2 regions of the Psychrobacillus sp. FSL K6-2836 genome follow, and region 2 is predicted to be linked to the other one. Evidence: predicted binding sites of a transcription regulator. Region 2 holds the regulator's gene; the other holds the start of a gene.
The links. Region 2 encodes NrdR, which represses ribonucleotide reductase genes. Its sites were predicted from a motif close to AACACNATATATNGTGTT; they were not measured.
Positions count from the first base shown of each region.

Region 1: a site for NrdR is predicted at 3,359-3,376, ahead of MKY37_RS19715 (vitamin B12-dependent ribonucleotide reductase). Genes of this name have one in related genera too.

Region 1 covers NZ_JBBOOM010000001.1:4,053,103-4,058,824, forward strand. Annotated here, with positions in the region: gene MKY37_RS19695 (ribosomal maturation YjgA family protein) at 147-563, opposite strand; gene MKY37_RS19700 (ATP-binding protein) at 584-1,858, opposite strand; gene MKY37_RS19705 (rhodanese-like domain-containing protein) at 1,926-2,309, opposite strand; gene MKY37_RS19710 (lipoate--protein ligase family protein) at 2,413-3,249, shown strand; gene MKY37_RS19715 (vitamin B12-dependent ribonucleotide reductase) at 3,408-5,722, shown strand, end outside.
Region 2 covers NZ_JBBOOM010000001.1:3,772,437-3,778,158, reverse strand. Annotated here, with positions in the region: gene dnaI (primosomal protein DnaI) at 1-106, opposite strand, end outside; gene MKY37_RS18275 (replication initiation and membrane attachment family protein) at 116-1,465, opposite strand; gene nrdR (transcriptional regulator NrdR) at 1,549-2,013, opposite strand; gene speD (adenosylmethionine decarboxylase) at 2,132-2,515, opposite strand; gene MKY37_RS18260 (glyceraldehyde-3-phosphate dehydrogenase) at 2,932-3,936, opposite strand; gene coaE (dephospho-CoA kinase) at 4,816-5,406, opposite strand; gene mutM (bifunctional DNA-formamidopyrimidine glycosylase/DNA-(apurinic or apyrimidinic site) lyase) at 5,419-5,722, opposite strand, start outside.

The DNA.
Region 1 (5,722 bases), 280 kb from region 2:
CAGTGGGGAGAAGAAAACCCTTACTGATTGAAGTTTCACTTTAACAACTGAATAATAAAAAATAGGGCAGTCCGAAAAGTGTTAATTTAGTCAAAATTACAAGAACTATAAAAGGCATAAATGTTGTTTAATCAACGTTATGCCTTTTATAGTTTTTCAAGTTTAGCCCTATTATTTAAATAAGAAAGCCATTTATCCATCATACAAGCTAAAACAAGACCAATAGAATAACGCATTAAATCTACAACAAGGAAACCTTTACCAAGAATTAGAGCACCAAGCAAAGTACCTCGAATTGTATTTATCCAATCTACCTGGTAGAGCTGACTAAATTCAATAAAAAAACAAAAAATAAAGCCTTGCCATAATGCCAAATATTGACTGTTCCGTACAAAGATAAAGCGAAATAGAAAATACACCATTATGGCCCAAAGTGTATCGCCAGCATGATTCACGATAAAATTAGGCAGAGCATTAATATATCTACTTGCTAGACCAAGTACAATGGAGAACAAAATAGCAATTGCATAGTAAATCCTTTTCGGCTCATTAGTAAACTTCAAATTTTATCACTCAAGTCCCATTAATAGTTAAACCCAATTGAATTATCATCGTTTTCCCATTTATTTTTATTTGTTCGGTTATTTTGCTTCGTTAATTCTTCGATTCTCTTCTCGTAATCTAACTTCCCGTCATAGTGCCAGTTTAGAGCAACAGACATATACAATTCATTTAGTTGCGACATGGATAGCCCTTTAGAGAGCTTTGCCATCTCTTTTACTTGATCATCAGAGAAAATTCCTTTGATATCGAGTTTACGTAAATAGTTTTGTCGCACTTTTTCTGTTGGAGAAGGAATTTCATATGCTCGATCAAAACGACCGGCACGATTAATAAGCGCAGGATCGATTTTTTGAGGGTAGTTGGTTGTCCCTATGATAAATAGTCCTTCTCTGGATTGGGCGCCGTCCAGCGTGTTTAAAAAGACCGATCGAGTGTATTCTGGCATAGAATCTATATCCTCAATAACTAAAATGGCAGGAGCTAGTCTTGTAACAATACCAAATACTTCTTGGATGGAATGACTACCAGTAAATTCTGTAATCTGCCAATAGACTACTGGAGCTTTAGTGGAGCCTGTTATCGATTTTACTAATGTTGTCTTCCCGTTACCCGGAGCTCCATATAAGAGGATTCCGCGTTTGTAGGGAAGTCCGTAATCTTTGAAAAAATGTCCGTCTTTTTTAAAAAATTCATCAATCGAGCGAAAAATATCCTGTTTAATACTTTCTGCTAGGAGGACATCTTCTCTACTAACAGCTGCTTGCTCTCCGTAATTTCTACGCTGGACACCATTTTCCGTATCAACAAGATAAGTAACGGACTGCATTAATAATTGTCGTAGCTTTTCGTTGATTTCTTGTAAAAAATTTAGTGCCTGTTCAACAGATGTTGAAAAAAATTGATATTCTGGCCATGTATTTCCGCCAGAATAGTTAAATGCTAAGGTTAATGCCACATTATATTGTGGAAATAAAATCAAATTATTTTCAAAGGTTTCTACAACCTCTAATTTATTCTCGAAGGATAATAGAGTCTTATTAGAAATTTTGCCTTGAGACTTTGTTTCGAAAATGGAACATAACACTTCATATTGTAGCAAGCCTTTTTCCATCATTTCTAACAAGTTTCCATCCAATTGGAGGATGGATTCGCCAATGTCGATCGATTGCCAATTATCATTTGTATGTTCGTTCAATAAGGTAATCATTCGTCTAGAAATAATAGCAAAGTCTTCATAATGCGGGTGAGTATGTCTATAACTTTCTTCATGAGAAAATAATATATGTTTTTGCATTTAAACCCTCCAAAATAATATGGATGAAAGAAAAAAGGTTCCTCTTAAATTAGAAGAACCTTATATATTACTTAGATTTAACTTTACCTGTCCAAGATTTGAACCCACCTTGGAGCTGGAATAATTGTGTATATCCTTTTTTCTTTAAAAACATTGCTGAACGAGAACTTCTTGCGCCACTTTGATCATACAAATACACTGGCTTATCTGGACGGATTTCTTTGTAGCGTTGACGAAATTGAGATGAAGGGATATTTCTTGCTCCCAAAATATGTCCGCCATCAAACTCTTTTGGTTCACGAACATCAATCAGTTGGGCTTTACGATAGCCTTCAATGAATTGCTCTTGCGTGAGGTTAGTAACAATTTTCTTTAAACGGTATGCCGAGATTCCAGCATAGACTAAAAGTACAACAAGTATAGCGATGACAAAATACAATAATTCTAACACGGTCTTTCCCCTTTCTATGTTTCCTTATTCATTATAAAAGAAGTGCTAGATACAATTCAATCTATTTGATAAAATGAAACACGTTGTGAAGGGAGAGATTCAGGTGGAAAAAGCAAAATGGTACTTCATAAATTCTGGACCCTGTAGTCCATCTTACAATATGGCGATGGATGAAGCGCTACTAGATTGGCATAGTGAAGGTCTTATTCCTCCGGTTATAAGATTTTACGAATGGAATCCAGCTACCTTATCAATTGGTTATTTTCAATCAGTGGAAAAAGAAATTGATATGGATGCTGTAAAAAGATTAGGACTTGGTTTTGTGCGTAGACCAACTGGAGGAAGAGGGGTACTTCACGAACATGAACTTACATACAGTGTGATCGTTACGGAGAGCTACCCGAGTATGCCAGCTACTGTAACAGAGGCTTATCGTGTTATTAGTGAGGGTTTACTGTTAGGGTTTCAAAACCTTGGATTAGACGCTTATTTTTCTGTTCCGAATACAGATGAACAAAAAGAAAATTTAAAAAAACCAAAATCAGCAGTATGTTTTGATACTCCAAGCTGGTATGAACTTGTAGTTGAAGGAAAAAAAGTTGCTGGTAGTGCGCAAACAAGACAAAAAGGTGTTATTCTACAACATGGTGCAATTTTACTTGATCTCGATGAAGATAAATTAATTCAGACGTTTAAATTTGCTTCGGAAGCGGTAAGAAACAGAGTAAGTAAAAGCTTATCGCAAAAAGCTGTTTCCATTAACAAAATAATACCAAAACCGATAACGATAGAAGAATGCAAAGCAGCTTTTAAAAAAGGATTTGCGGATGCATTGGATATTGAATTGGTAGAATATAAATTAACGCAACAACAGCAAGATTACGTAAAAGAACTAGAATCGACACGGTATGCAAATGATGAATGGAATTATAAAAAATAAAAGTAATTAGGTCTTATAGCAAAATTGAAATATAGGAAATTAGTTCTTATTTAGAAAATCCTAATCTATTTGCTTTACCTTCTACATGTTGTGTCGTATTATGAATAAAACCACTACATATTGTGTCAATCGCAATTTGTAGAAAGGAGGAAGAGTAAATGGTAACTACCAAAAATGAAACCAAACTTACTTTAAATGTCGAAGCATTAAACAAAGATATCCAATTATTTCCACAAGTTCACCCTATCACGCAAGATATGACACTTACACATAAAGGTGTGTCGAGACTTGTCATGATTGATCGCTATTCTTTTAAGGATACAGAAAAGAAAACGTTAAAAGCGGGCGATTTTGTCGTTCTAACCGTGAAAGAAGATCCTAAATTCCCAGCACGTGGACTGGGCTATATCGTCTCTATTAACGAACAAGCAAAAACAGCTGAGGTGCAGATCGAGGAAGATTACCGAAGTGCAATTGACGATGCTGCTAAAATCGAGTCTGGAATTATTACTCGTCCTTTAAGTGTCATTGAAAAACCTCTTGAAGTTTATTACGAGCAAATTGCCAAAAGAAATGCAACAGGACTTGCTTCTGTAGAAGAAACAGAAGAAAAACGTAGTGAATGGTTCGAGAAATTCTACAAACAACTAGTTTCTTTGAAATTCATCCCAGCTGGACGAGTACTTTATGGTGCTGGAACGGGAACAGATGTAACATATTTTAACTGTTATGTAATGCCATTCGTTGCGGATTCTCGTGAGGGGATCAGTGATCACCGTAAGCAAGTAATGGAAATTATGAGCCGTGGTGGTGGAGTTGGTACAAATGGTTCTACTCTAAGACCTAGAAATACTTTAGCTCGCGGAGTGAACGGAAAATCATCAGGTTCTGTTTCATGGTTAGATGATATAGCTAAACTGACTCATCTTGTTGAACAAGGTGGATCACGGAGAGGCGCACAAATGATCATGCTAGCAGATTGGCACCCTGATATTGCAGAATTTATAATTTCTAAAATGCAAAATCCGCGTATTCTACGTTTCTTGATTGAAAATACAAATGATGAAACGATTAAGCAACTTGCGAAGGACAAGCTTAAATTCAAACCCCTTACTATCCAGGAAGAAGCTATGTATCAAGGTATTATTAATTATAAAACGATTCCAGGTCTAGGTGGATTTAATGATGAGATAATTCGTGATGCGGAAACAAAATTACGTGATGGCGGAACTTATTCTGTTCATAATTCCGAGTTTTTGACTGGTGCAAATATCTCCGTTACGCTTACAGATGATTTTATGAAGGCAGTGGAAGAAGATGGCGACTTTGAATTACGTTTCCCTGCAACCGAAGCTTATTCACCAGAAGAGATGAATTTCTACAATGAAAATTGGCATAAAATTGGCGATGTTCGTGAGTGGGAAAGCATGGGCTATGAAGTTCGTACTTATCGCACAGTAAAAGCGAAAGAGCTATGGAATTTGATTAATATTTGTGCTACTTATTCAGCGGAACCAGGTGTTTTCTTCATCGATAATGCTAATGAAAAAACCAATGCAACAGCATACGGACAAAAAGTTGTCGCAACTAATCCTTGTGGCGAACAACCACTTGCACCTTATTCTGTATGTAACTTGGCTGCCGTGAATTTAGCGCAATTTGCAAATAAGGAAACGAAAACAGTGGATTATGAAGCGTTGAAAGAAACGGTTCGTGTTGGTGTACGTATGCAAGATAACGTGATCGATGCGACGCCATATTTCTTAGAAGAAAATAAAGTACAAGCACTTGGCGAAAGACGTGTAGGTTTAGGTGTGATGGGTCTTGCCGACTTGTTAATCTATTGTGAAAAAGAGTATGGTTCGGATGAAGGTAACGTTTTAGTGGACGAAATATTTAAAACAATTGCGATTGCTGCATATGAAACATCGGCGGAACTTGCCGTAGAACGTGGAAGCTTCCCATTCTTAACTGGTGAAACAGAAGAGGAAACAAAACGTTTGCGTAAAGCATTTACGGAAACTGGATTTATGAGTTCAATGCCAGAAGAAATTCGAAACTCTATTTTAGAAAATGGTATCCGAAATTCCCACTTGTTAACAGTTGCACCTACAGGATCTACTGGAACAATGGTTGGTGTTTCTACTGGACTTGAGCCGTATTATTCATTCACTTATTATAGAAGTGGTCGTTTAGGTAAATTCATCGAAGTAAAAGCAGATATTGTACAAGAATATTTAGAACGTAATGAAGCAGCTGAAGAAGAAAATCTTCCAAATTGGTTCGTTACAGCTATGGAGCTTGCTCCAGAAGCACATGCAGATGTGCAATGTATCATTCAGCGCTGGATTGATAGCTCTATTTCTAAAACGGTTAACGCGCCTCGTGGATATACGGTTGAACAGGTAGAAGGAGTGTACGAACGTCTATATCGCGGTGGAGCTAAGGGTGGTACTGTGTATGTCGATGGAAG
Region 2 (5,722 bases):
AATTCTGCACTCTAGGGTTTTCTAAAACTTCCTTTTTCATATCGTTTAGTCGCGTAGTAAATTCAGGCGATACAACTCTTTTTAGTGTTTCATTTATACGTTCCACTTTTGCCACCTACCTTTTCAATATACCTAGTTCCGCTAATAGTTTTTGACGTTCTTCATCGATATTTTGAATTCCATTTGTAGCATTCCCTGTTGATTTCTTCGTTTCCCCATCTTTCTTATAAAACCAATCAGGTACTTTTTCCTCACGGGACGGTTTTTTCGTATATGTTTTTTGTGGAGAGCCTTCATTTTTCCATTTTACATACTGTTCATGTTCGTTTCTAGCGAGTTCCATTGCTTCTTTAGCTGTTTTGACATCTTTTCGCATCCAGTGAGAAGCGATTTTCTCCGCATAATTTTTTGTGAGTTTCATGTCTGTACGTAGTAATACATATTGCAACAAAACATTGACGACTCCGATTGGCATTTTGAAGTGAGTTACAAAATGATTAGCTAGCTGAACATCTGCGAGAATCGGCTCTTTTCCGTTCGCGATATCCTTTAGTACCGTTACGGGAGGCGTTGTCTCCAAATAATGGATCAACTCACCTTCCTTCGTTAAAGGTCCGGTGGATTCCAAAGGTACAACTTTCTTTTCAATCTTCTCAATTACAGGAGCAACTTTAGAGACAGTCAGCTTATAATAATCCGCACATGCTTTTTTCAATCTCGCTTCTGATAAATGTAGTTCATCATCTAATGCAAGAATAACAACTTTTTGCATTTCCACTGGGCTTAATCTATATAAAAAAGCAAGTTTTGCAATTACTTCTCTTGCTTCTATTGTCATCGCTGATTTAGGTACTAATTGCTCGGAAAGACCCTCTTGAAGTAATGAAAAATCAAATTCGTCGTAATAAAAAGGAACAGAAGATTTTCTTTCCTTCGATTCAAAAGTGTCATCATAAGATACAGCATTATTCATTTTAGTCGATGGTTTAAATACATCGACAAAAGTTCTGGTAACATCTGTGAAACCATCATTCCACTTGGAATTTTGGATAAAACGATTACGTAATTGTTTAAATGAATTTTCTCCTACTTTATTTAGCAAGAACATGGATAGTAATGGATCCTTTAAAAATGACTCAGCATCTAATGGTGCTGCAAGCTCATAATGGAATATATTACCTTCATCCATTGTTTTTTTCCATGTACGTAGAAGACCGATTGCCTCTAAAGCAAGACGAGCTTGAAAAATTTTGCCGATCGGCATCCCGAGAACATTCATCAGCTGGTAATGCGACCATCGCTCACTTTGTTCTCCATCTGCCCAAAGCGTTAAATACAAACTAATGCTTTCTGCTCCAACCAACGGCTGATAAAACAAAGTCAACAATTGCCGATCATAATCTGAAAAAGAATATGGTAAGCGAATCATATACAAATCTGCTGGCTGTAGCTCTTTATATAACATCGACAATTGTATCTACACTCCTTTAAATTTTGTTAAAATAAAGAATGTTAACTCATAAGTAGCCATTCTATTAATACTTCTATTTATAATGACGGATTTTTCTTTAGAATTTCTTTTAATTCATCGATAAATACATTCAGATCTTTAAATTGGCGATAGACGGAAGCAAAGCGAACGTATGCTACTTCATCTACTTCTGCAAGCTTGTCCATGACAATTTCTCCGACGTCCTCTGACTTCACTTCTGCATTACCAAGTCTTCGTAATTCTTTTTCAATAGAGAAAACAATATTTTCTAGTTGCTCTAGTGCGACAGGTCTCTTTTCACAAGCACGAATTAGCCCACGTAGCACTTTCTCACGACTAAACTCTTCTCGTGAACCATCTTTTTTTACAACGATTAGTGGTGTCTCTTCTACTTTTTCAAATGTAGTAAAACGAAATCCACAATCTTCGCATTCTCTCCTTCTTCTGATTGCCTTATTGTCATCCACAGGACGAGAATCGACAACTTTTGTGCCATTATATTGACAAGTTGGGCATCTCATTTAGATCTCTCCTAATTCTTTACGGTAGTTTTATGTATCTATTATAACAATATTCTTCTATAAAATCGAAAAAGCAGAGGAATCGCTTCCTCTGCTCACTCAGTCAGGTATAAATCTATTACGCTTGAACTGTCATTCGTGATGCAGGCTTTTTAACTGGTCCCATACCACGTGGCATTTCTAACGTTTCGCGTGTTCCAGCATTAAGAGCATCTGCAATATAGTTAGCTGCGATTGATGGATCTAAATCACCACATGTATACACATCAATGCTCGCATAACCGTGCTCTGGAAAGCTGTGAATCGTTAAATGCGATTCGGAAATAATAACCACTCCACTTACACCTTGTGGTGCAAATTTGTGAAATGCAACTTCTCTGACTTCTGCACCAGATTTTAGTGCAGCATCAACAAATGTTTGCTCGATAAATTGCATATCGTTAAGTTTGTCGAAATCGCACTCCCATAGTTCTGCAATAATGTGACGTCCCATTGTTTCCAATGTCCGTTTCCCCCTTTGATAAGTTTATTTTTAACCTCAAAGTTGACTACCACGGGGGAAAGTTAGTCCAAAGAGGTCCTAACCCTTTAAGTAGTCGGTGTACAAGTAAAGTAACACGATTCTCATTATATGTTGTTTTATTAAATAATGCAAGAAATAATAAAGAGGCTAGGACAGAAATAGAAATTTTATTGGATAAGGAGAAACCTTTACTAAATAATGGATATTTTATAAAATTGATTGGAGTGGAGGGGCGACTCCTACGGGAATAGCGTGACGCCTGAGACTACAGGCTCAGGCCACGCCCGTGGAAAGCGTCCCTGGAATGGAAATCAATTTTGAGCATAGCAAAAAAACAGCATTTTTCTCACAGAGAAAAATGCTGTTTTGGGGTTCTGTCCCAGCCTCTTGAATAATTATAGGGATGAAGCTACTTTTTTGGTCAGGTCAACCACCCTTGCAGAGTAACCCCACTCATTATCGTACCAAGCAAGTACCTTAACTTTGCGTTCCCCGATGACCATAGTAGTTAAGCCATCAACAGTTGTTGATAGTGTAGTAGTGTTAAAGTCGATTGATACTAGTGGTTCCATTGTAATACCTAAAATACCTTGCATTGCACCTTCAGATGCTTTAGTGAAAGCCTCATTTACTTCTTCTGCAGTAACATCTTTTTGCAAATCCACTACTAAATCTACTAAAGAGACATTCGGAGTTGGTACACGTAATGCCATGCCATGAATCTTTCCTTGCAGCTCTGGCAATACGAGTGTAAGTGCTTTAGCAGCTCCTGTTGAGGTTGGAATGATAGATTGACCACAGGCACGTGCACGTCGTAAATCTTTGTGAGGATTGTCTAGATTATTTTGATCGTTTGTGTATGCGTGAACAGTAGTCATTAACCCATTTTCAATACCAAATGTGTCATTCAATACTTTAACTACAGGTGCTAAGCAATTTGTAGTACAGCTTGCATTCGAAATAATATGGTGAATCGATGGATCGAATTTATCATCGTTTACTCCCATAACAATTGTTGCATCTTCATTTTTTGCAGGGGCAGTAATAATTACCTTTTTGGCTCCAGCTTCGATATGTGCTGTAGCTTTTTCACCATCATTAAATTTACCAGTGGATTCAATAACAATATCCACGTTTAACTCTTTCCAAGGTAAATTTGCTGGATCTCGATCATCCACAATTTGAACACGCTGACCATTTACAACTAGTGCGTTTTCTTCAATTGCAATATTTCCAGTAAAAGTACCATGTGTAGAATCATATTTAATAAGATGTGCCAATGTCTCTAATGGGTACCTTGCATTAATCGCTACCACATTTAAGTCCTCTTGTGCTATTGCTTGACGAAAAACCATACGTCCAATACGTCCAAAACCATTAATTGCAATTGAAACTGCCATAAGAAAAGTCCTCCTGTAACTATGTGATACTTATTGTTTTATAACCTTGAATTAGTATAACACATTTTACGTATTGTGTAGCCCCAAATATACAGAATATAAAAGTCGATCTTTTCAAATAACTTATCATTGGTTCAATAGAGCGCAGGAACTTAAAAAGAACTAGACCTGTTTCAATCGTTTCCGAAGGGCTTTGGACAGACTTGTAGCTATATTATTACCGAGTAAAATTTTAAGAGGCTGGTCGTGACGACGTCACGACCAGCCTCTTCTTCTATCGGTAATTTTATGGCGTTTGTCTGTCCGTCACCCTTCTATAACACTTAGAGACAGATTAGTGCATTTTTGGATAACTAGAGAAAAGACACTATCCTATTCATAGAGGGGATGACAGTCTAAGTACGCGACATCGTGGTGCTCCTGCGCAAAGCTCGTCGCAAAATAAAAAAACATTTCGCAACGACTGCCTGACCCGCATCGTGCCTCGAAGATGCAATTTCGTTCGCTATTTCGCTTCTTTATTTAGTAAATACTTACTACTTTTCTTTATTTCCACTAGTATAAAAGAAAATCTGTTTTCTTCCACTTTCATTGAATAATATCATTTCTAATTCAAAAGCGATTACAAATAATTTGATCACTTTCTAAAATTTGTCCAATCTTCTCATCCAAGCGATAAGCTATGTTAAATCTTATAGTGGAGTACCACACACTAGTTGATTGTAGTGAAAGGCGACTCTAGCGGGATCAGTGAGTCAGATGAAACTTCACAACGAACGCGAAGCGGCGGTGAAGGTTCATCGCTCACCCCGCAGAAAACGTCCGCCTGAAACGCAAATCATGGGTAACGTTTAATACTTTAAAGTACTATTTTCAGTTTTATTGTTCCCAAATTGCTAATACTTTTATTAATTGTTGTTTAGTTTCTTCTATTGTGCCGTTGTTATAAATAACCGCATCCGCACCTTCTTCTTTTACCGACAAAGGTAATTGGGATTGAATACGTAATTTAGCTTCCTCCTGGGTAAACCCATTTCGAGACATCAATCTTTCTAGTTGCTTCTGTTCCGTTACTGTCACTACAAGGATTTTATCCACAAAGGATTGCAACCTACTTTCAAAAAGCAGTGGAATATCCATAATTATGACTGGATGTTCCTGCTGCATTAGGTGCTCCTTTTGGGCTAACATTTCTGCTCGGATAGCAGGATGCATAATATCATTTAATTGCTTACGTTTAGAAGGATTCGAAAAAATAATTTCTCCTAGTCCTTCCCGATTTAAGGATCCATCTTCGTGGATAACCTCTGTACCAAAAGTCTCTTTAATCATTTCAAGAGTCGCAGTTCCTTTTTCAACTACTATACGTGCCACAACATCTGCATCTATAATAGGAAAGTCCATTTCCATTAGCATATTTGCTACGGTGCTTTTCCCACTAGCGATGCTTCCCGTTAATCCGATAATCATCTGTTTGCTCCCTTATTTCTGACATGCTGGACAGTAGGTAGAAGTACGGCCACCGATTGCCTTCTGTTTCGTTTTCGTACCACAGGCTAAACATTCCTTTTTTCCATACATTTGAAGCCTATTTTGCATATTTCCGGATTCACCGTTGATGGACCGGTAATCGGAAATAGTACTACCTCCATTTTCAATACTATCAAGCAGAACAATTACTATTTCTTGGAACAGCTGAATTTTCCGCTCTCTACTAATTCGTTTTACTTTTCGAGCTGGATGTATTTTCATACGAAATAACGCTTCCGTTGCATAAATATTGCCA